Regions from separate parts of the Nonomuraea sp. NPDC050547 genome, predicted to be linked through region 2. Evidence: riboswitches for the same ligand, from Rfam matches in the RefSeq annotation. Region 2 holds a riboswitch; the other holds the start of a gene.
The links. A riboswitch is a leader RNA that binds a small molecule or an ion and turns the genes downstream of it on or off. The one in region 2 is predicted to bind glycine.
Positions count from the first base shown of each region.

Region 1: linked by a shared signal. The riboswitch ahead of gcvT (glycine cleavage system aminomethyltransferase GcvT) and the one ahead of gcvP (aminomethyl-transferring glycine dehydrogenase) in region 2 are both predicted to bind glycine.

Region 1 covers NZ_JBITGW010000004.1:427,253-430,628, reverse strand. The annotation lists gene ACIBHY_RS12770 (M28 family peptidase) at 1-144, shown strand, start outside; gene ACIBHY_RS12765 (cation:proton antiporter) at 469-1,902, shown strand; glycine riboswitch at 1,930-2,028, shown strand; gene gcvT (glycine cleavage system aminomethyltransferase GcvT) at 2,161-3,252, shown strand; gene gcvH (glycine cleavage system protein GcvH) at 3,285-3,376, shown strand, end outside.
Region 2 covers NZ_JBITGW010000017.1:177,640-181,015, reverse strand. The annotation lists gene ACIBHY_RS37210 (bifunctional nuclease family protein) at 1-2, shown strand, start outside; gene ACIBHY_RS37205 (MerR family transcriptional regulator) at 150-767, shown strand; glycine riboswitch at 827-921, shown strand; gene gcvP (aminomethyl-transferring glycine dehydrogenase) at 1,074-3,376, shown strand, end outside.

The DNA of each region.
Region 1 (3,376 bases), on a different contig from region 2:
GGCAACGAATGGGCGCCGTACACCTCCTACACGGCCGGCACGACCGTGAGCTACCAGGGCACCAACTACCGGTGCCTGCAGAGCCACACGAGCCTGCCCGGCTGGGAGCCGCCCGGCACACCCGCGCTCTGGCAGCGCCTCTAGAGGAGCATGTACGGCCGGCGTCCCGCCAGGCGCCGGTCGTACAGACGTGGCCGGGAACCGCTGGGGTGTGCCAGGTTCCCGGCCACACCCCGTGGCCGGCCGTTCATCCGGGGGGACGGCCGGCCGCGCTATGCGTTGCATCACACGCCCCGCAAAGTCCCGAAATATCCCGTTAAACACGGGGCAAGCAACACGCAGGGCCCCTGAACCTCTCGGCAAACACTGATCACCTCGCACACCAAGCTCGGCCCGATCCGGACATATCCCCCATAGGCTCGCCACCGTTGTCCGGATCCGATCCCCCTCAGGAGGGAGCCCGAGCTTTTGTCCAGCGACCTGGTGATCATCGCCGCGCTCGTCGCCGTCTCGATCGTGCTGGCCCGATTTCTCAGCACGAGGTGGAGGCTGCCGCCCCTGCCGTTCCTGGTCCTGCTCGGCATGCTCGTGGGAATCCTGCCCTGGGTGCCGGTCGTGTCGATGGACCCGTACGTCGTGCTGACCGTCCTCATCCCGCCCCTGCTCTACCACCACGCCACCACGCGCAGCGCGCCCCGCGAGTCACGTGACGCCTGGCGGCCGATCATGCTCCTCGGCGTCGGGCTCACCCTCGCCACCGCCGGCGCCGTCACCCTCGTGGCCCATCTTCTGCTCCCCGGCCTGCCGTGGGGCGCCGCGCTGACCGTCGGCGCCGCCTTCGCGCCCACCCAGGCACTCGTCCTCGACCGGCTCGGCGCGCCGGAGCGCGTGCTCACCGTGCTGCGAGGCGAGAGCCTGATCAACGAGGGCGTCGCCGTCGTGCTGCTCGCCATCGGGCTTGAGCAGCTAAAACGCCCCGAGACCGTCTCCGTGGCCGCGCTGCAACTGGCCGGGGCGATCGCCGGCGGCGCGCTCGCGGGTCTCGCGCTCGGCTGGGTCGTCGTGCAGTTGCGCCGCCGGCTGGCCGACTCGGGGACGCTGATCGTGCTCTCGCTGGCCACGCCGTTCGTCGCCGAGATCAGCGCGAGCAAGCTCGGGCTGTCCGGCCCGCTCGCCGTCACCGCCGCCGGCTTCTACGTCGGGGCGCGCGGCCGCCTCTTCCACACCCCCGCGCGGGCCACCGAGCGGATCACCTGGCAGGTGCTGACGTTCCTGCTCGGCGGGACGCTCGCGGTCCTGCTCGGCCTCCAGCTGCGCGATCTGGGCGGCTCACACTCCGGGCTGCCGATCACGACGGTCCTGCTGGTCACCGCGGCACTGCTGGGCGCGACTTCGCTGGTACGGCTGGCGTTCGCGCTGGCCGTCGACCGGCGCAGCGTCCGGGCCCTCACGCTGGGCGGCACCCGCGGGGCCTCGACGCTGGCCATCGCGCTGGCCATGCCCGCGCTGCCCGCCCAGGACGCGTTGATCTTCGCCGCCGCCTCGGTGGTGCTGGTCAGCGGGTTCGCCCTGCTCACGTGCCGCGCCGCCGTACCGGAGAGTGGGGGTGTCGCGGCGCCCGAGGAGGAGGCGCGGGCGCGGCAGGCGGCGGCCGCGGCGGCGATGCGCAGGCTCGACCAGATCTCCCACCGTCTCGACACCGGCACGCTGTGGGCGCAGCGGCAGTTGCTCGCGGTCGAGGCGAACGCCGGCGCCCCCCACGAGCTGCGCGACGAGCTCGCCAGGGCGCAGCGCGAGACGCTCGGCCAGATGTACACCGAAGGCCGCATCGGCGCCACAACCCTGCACAAGCTCACGGAAGAGATCGATTGGCGCGATCCACACGCGACAACACCCCCGTGACGGCACTAGGCTGGTTGGAGACACCGGTGAACCCGTGCGGGAGAGCGTTCTGACAATCCGGTCAGAGCCCCTGAAGGAGCAAGCCCTCCCCGCGAACCTCTCAAGGCAAAGGACCGCTCGGGCGAGGTGCCTCTGGAAAGCAGGCCTCCGGGCCTCGCCGAAGGTGAAAGTCCGGCAAAACCCGGGCGAAGCTCTCAGGCATCGATGACAGAGGGGGAGGATGCTGGCATCCGACCCTGCCCTGAGGTGCGAAGACCAATGTCCCGACCGACACCGCTGCGAGACGTTCACGAGAGTCTCGGCGCGACGCTGACCGACTTCGCCGGCTGGCTGATGCCGCTGCGCTACGGCAGCGAGTCCGCCGAGCACAACGCCGTGCGCACCGCCGCCGGACTGTTCGACCTCTCGCACATGGGCGAGATCTTCCTGACCGGTCCCCAGGCGGGCGAGGCACTCGACTACGCGCTCGTCGGCCACCTCTCGGCGCTGGCGCCCGGACGGGCCCGCTACACGATGATCGTCGGGGAGGACGGCGGGGTCCTGGACGACCTGATCGTCTACCGGCTCGCCGACGAACAGTTCATGGTCGTGGCCAACGCCTCCAACTACCTCCTCGTGGCCCGCGAGCTGACCGCGCGCGCCGCCGAGTTCGACGCCGTCGTGGACGACCAGTCCGAGCAGTGGGCGCTCGTCGCCGTGCAGGGTCCGCGCGCCCAGGAGATCCTCTCCTCGCTCACCGACGCCGACCTGCCGGGACTCAAGTACTACGCCGGCCTGCCCGGCGTCGTCGCCGGCGCCCAGGCGCTCATCGCCCGCACCGGCTACACCGGCGAGGACGGCTTCGAGCTGTTCATCGCCAACGAGGACGCGGTGCCGTTGTGGCAGGCGCTGGTCAAGGCGGGCGAGCCGTACGGGCTGATTCCGGCGGGACTGTCCTCGCGCGACACGCTGCGCCTCGAAGCCGGCATGCCGCTCTACGGCAACGAGCTGTCCACCGCGCTCACCCCGTTCGACGCGGGCCTGGGCCGAGTGGTGAAATTCGACAAGCCCGGCGACTTCGTCGGCAGGGCGGCGCTGGAGGCGGTCAAGGACGACCCGCCGCGGCGGCGCCTCGTCGGACTGGTCGCGCACGGGCGCCGGGTCCCCCGCCACGGGTACCCGGTGACCAAGGACGGCGCCGTGGTCGGCGAGGTCACCAGCGGGGCCCCTTCCCAGACCCTGGGTAAGCCCATCGCGATGGCCTACGTGGACACTGGTGTCACCGAAGGCGTGGCCGTGGACATCCGGGGCAGCCAGGAGGGCATGGACCTCGTCGCATTGCCCTTCTACAAGCGCAGCGCCCGTTCGTGAATACAAGCGCAGTAACCAGCAGGAGGACGTAAGTGAGCAGCATCCCTGACGAGCTGAGCTACACCAAGGAGCACGAATGGGTGGCCGGTCTCGACGACGGCCGGACCGTGACCGTCGGCATCAC
Region 2 (3,376 bases):
AGGTATTTCAGTGCATTTACGCTTCACGACGCGCCGAGCCGGATCGTTGACTGCGCTTGGTCACGGTCCTACGGTGCAAGTGAAACCCGTGGTCGCGCGTTGCGAACCCCCAGATCAGGCCGCGGGATGAGAGAAAGCCGGAGGTCCGCGTGGCGGTCAGCAGCGGCGAGGGAAAGACGGCCGGCCAGGAAGATCCGGTGCGGCGCGAGAGCGCGCGGCAGCGTGCCGGAGAGCAGGGCCTGCTCTTCGACGACGCCCCCGCGACACTTCCGGGTGACATCGGCTACCGGGGCCCGACGGCCTGCTCGGCGGCCGGCATCACCTACAGGCAGCTGGACTACTGGGCCAGAACCGGCCTGGTCGAGCCCACGATAAGGGCCGCCCAGGGCTCCGGCTCGCAGCGCCTGTACAGCTTCCGCGACATCCTGGTGCTCAAGGTCGTCAAGCGGCTGCTGGACACCGGAGTCTCGCTCCAGCAGATCCGCACCGCCGTCCAGCATCTGCGTGATCGAGGCGTGGCCGACCTCGCGCAGATCACGCTCATGAGCGACGGCGTCAGCGTCTACGAGTGCACCTCGGCCGACGAGGTCATCGACCTGTTGCAGGGCGGTCAGGGCGTGTTCGGGATCGCGCTGGGCAAAGTCTGGCGGGAAGTCGAGGGGTCGCTCGCGGAGCTGCCGGGGGAACGAGCCGCGGCCGGTGACGACCCGGCCGACCACCCCGCGGACGAGCTGGCGCAGCGGCGGCGCGCGCGCAAGATCGGATAGCCGAGCGTGCCGGAACGCCTGACGCGGCCCGGCGTAGTAATCTAGGACCCGAAGGCTGACGACCCCGTGCGGGAGAGTCCCCGACCCTGAGTCGGGGCGCCGAAGGAGCAACCCTCCCCGGAATCTCTCAGGCAACCGGTACCGCTCGGGTGAGGCAACTCTGGAAAGCAGGCACGCCAGCCAGGCGCGCCTCACCGACGGTGCAAGCCCCGCCCGCGGGGTGAAGCTCTCAGGTCCCATGACAGAGGGGGAGACCCGGCCACCGCGCCCCGGCGCCGGTCTCCATCGCCTCGGGAGGGCACCCTCATGACCGACCTGACAGCACCTCCGTTCTCCACCCGCCACATCGGGCCCTCGGCCGACGAGCAGCAGCGGATGCTGGAGGCCGTCGGCTTCGAGTCGGTCTCCGACCTGGTGGCGGTGGCGGTACCCGAGGCCATCAGGGCCAAGGACCAGCTGAAGCTGCCCCCGGCGGCCGGCGAGAGCGAGGTCATCGCCGAGCTGCGCGAGCTGGCCGGCCGCAACCGCGTGCTCACCTCGATGATCGGCCTGGGCTACCACGACACGATCACGCCCGCGGTGATCCGCCGCAACCTGCTGGAGAACCCCGGCTGGTACACCGCGTACACGCCCTACCAGCCCGAGATCTCGCAGGGCCGCCTCGAGGCGCTGCTCAACTTCCAGACGGTCGTCTCCGACCTCACCGGCCTCGACGTGGCCGGCGCCTCCCTCCTGGACGAGGGCACGGCCGCCGCCGAGGCGATGACCCTGGCCCGCCGGGCCGGCAAGTCCAAGAGCCACGTCTTCGTCGTCGACGCCGACGCCCTCCCGCAGACCAAGGCCGTGCTGGCCACCCGCGCCGAGCCGCTGGGCATCGAGCTCGTCTCCTCCGACCTCGACGGCGAGCTGCCCGAGTGTTTCGGCGTGCTGGTGCAGTACCCGGGCGCCTCCGGCCGTGTGCGCGACTTCCGCGCGCTGGCCGAGCGCGCGCACGGCGCCGGCGCCCTCGTGGTCGCCGCCGCCGACCTGCTCGCCCTCACGCTCATCGCCGCGCCCGGCGCGCTCGGCGCCGACATCGCGATCGGCTCCTCCCAGCGCTTCGGCGTGCCCTTCGGGTTCGGCGGGCCGCACGCCGCGTACATGTCCGTGCGCGAGGGGTTGCAGCGGCAGATGCCCGGCCGCCTGGTCGGAGTCTCCGTGGACGCCGACGGCGCGCCCGCCTACCGCCTGGCCCTGCAGACCCGCGAGCAGCACATCCGCCGTGAGAAGGCCACCTCCAACATCTGCACCGCCCAGGTGCTGCTGGCCGTCATCGCCGGCATGTACGCGGTCTACCACGGGCCCGAGGGCCTGCGGCGGATCGCCCGCCGTACCCACGCGCACGCCGTGACGCTCGCCGAGGTGCTGCGCGCGGGCCGCGTGGAGGTCGTGCACGGCGAGTTCTTCGACACCGTGACCGCCCGCGTGCCCGGCAGGGCCGCCCGGGTCGTCGCCGAGGCCGCCGCCCGCGGCGTCAACCTCTGGCAGGTCGACGCCGACCACGTCTCGGTCTCCTGCGACGAGAAGACCGAGCTCGCCCACCTGGAGCAGGTCGCCGCCGCCTTCGGCGTCTCCGCCGGGCTCAGCGACCTGGCCGGTGACGACGCGCTGCCCGCCTCGCTCGCCCGCGAGGACGACTACCTGTCCCACCCGGTCTTCCACAGCCACCGCTCCGAGACCGCCATGCTGCGCTACCTGCGCAAGCTGCAGGACAAGGACATCGCCCTCGACCGTTCGATGATCCCGCTGGGCTCGTGCACGATGAAGCTCAACGCGACCACCGAGATGGAGCCGATCACCTGGCCCGAGTTCGCGGCCGTGCACCCCTACGCCCCGGCCGAGCAGACCGAGGGCTACCTGGAGCTGATCGGCACGCTGGAGTCCTGGCTGGCCGAGGTGACCGGCTACGACGCCGTCTCCATCCAGCCCAACGCCGGCTCCCAGGGCGAGTTCGCCGGGCTGCTGGCCATCCGCGCCTACCACCAGGCGGGCGGCGACACGGGCCGCGAGGTCTGCCTCATCCCGTCCTCCGCCCACGGCACCAACGCCGCCAGCGCCGTCATGGCCGGCATGCGCGTCGTCGTGGTCGCCTGCGACGACGAGGGCAACATCGACCTCGCCGACCTCGACGCCAAGATCGCCAAGCACCGCGACACGCTGGCCGCGATCATGGTCACCTACCCGTCCACGCACGGCGTGTACGAGGAGACGATCACCGAGATCTGCGCCAAGGTCCACGAGGCCGGCGGCCAGGTCTACGTCGACGGCGCCAACCTCAACGCCCTCGTCGGCCTGGCCAAGCCGGGCGAGTTCGGCGCCGACGTCTCCCACCTCAACCTGCACAAGACCTTCTGCATCCCGCACGGCGGGGGCGGTCCCGGCGTCGGCCCGGTCGCGGTCCGCGCGCACCTGGCCGCCTACCTGCCCGGTCACGCGCTGCGTCCCGGCTCGCCGGTCGGCGCGGTCTCGGCCGCCCCGTACGGCTCCGCCGGCATCCTGCCCATCTCCTGGGCCTACATCAGGATGATGGGCGGCGAGGGCCTCAAGGCCGCCACCGAGCAGGCCATCCT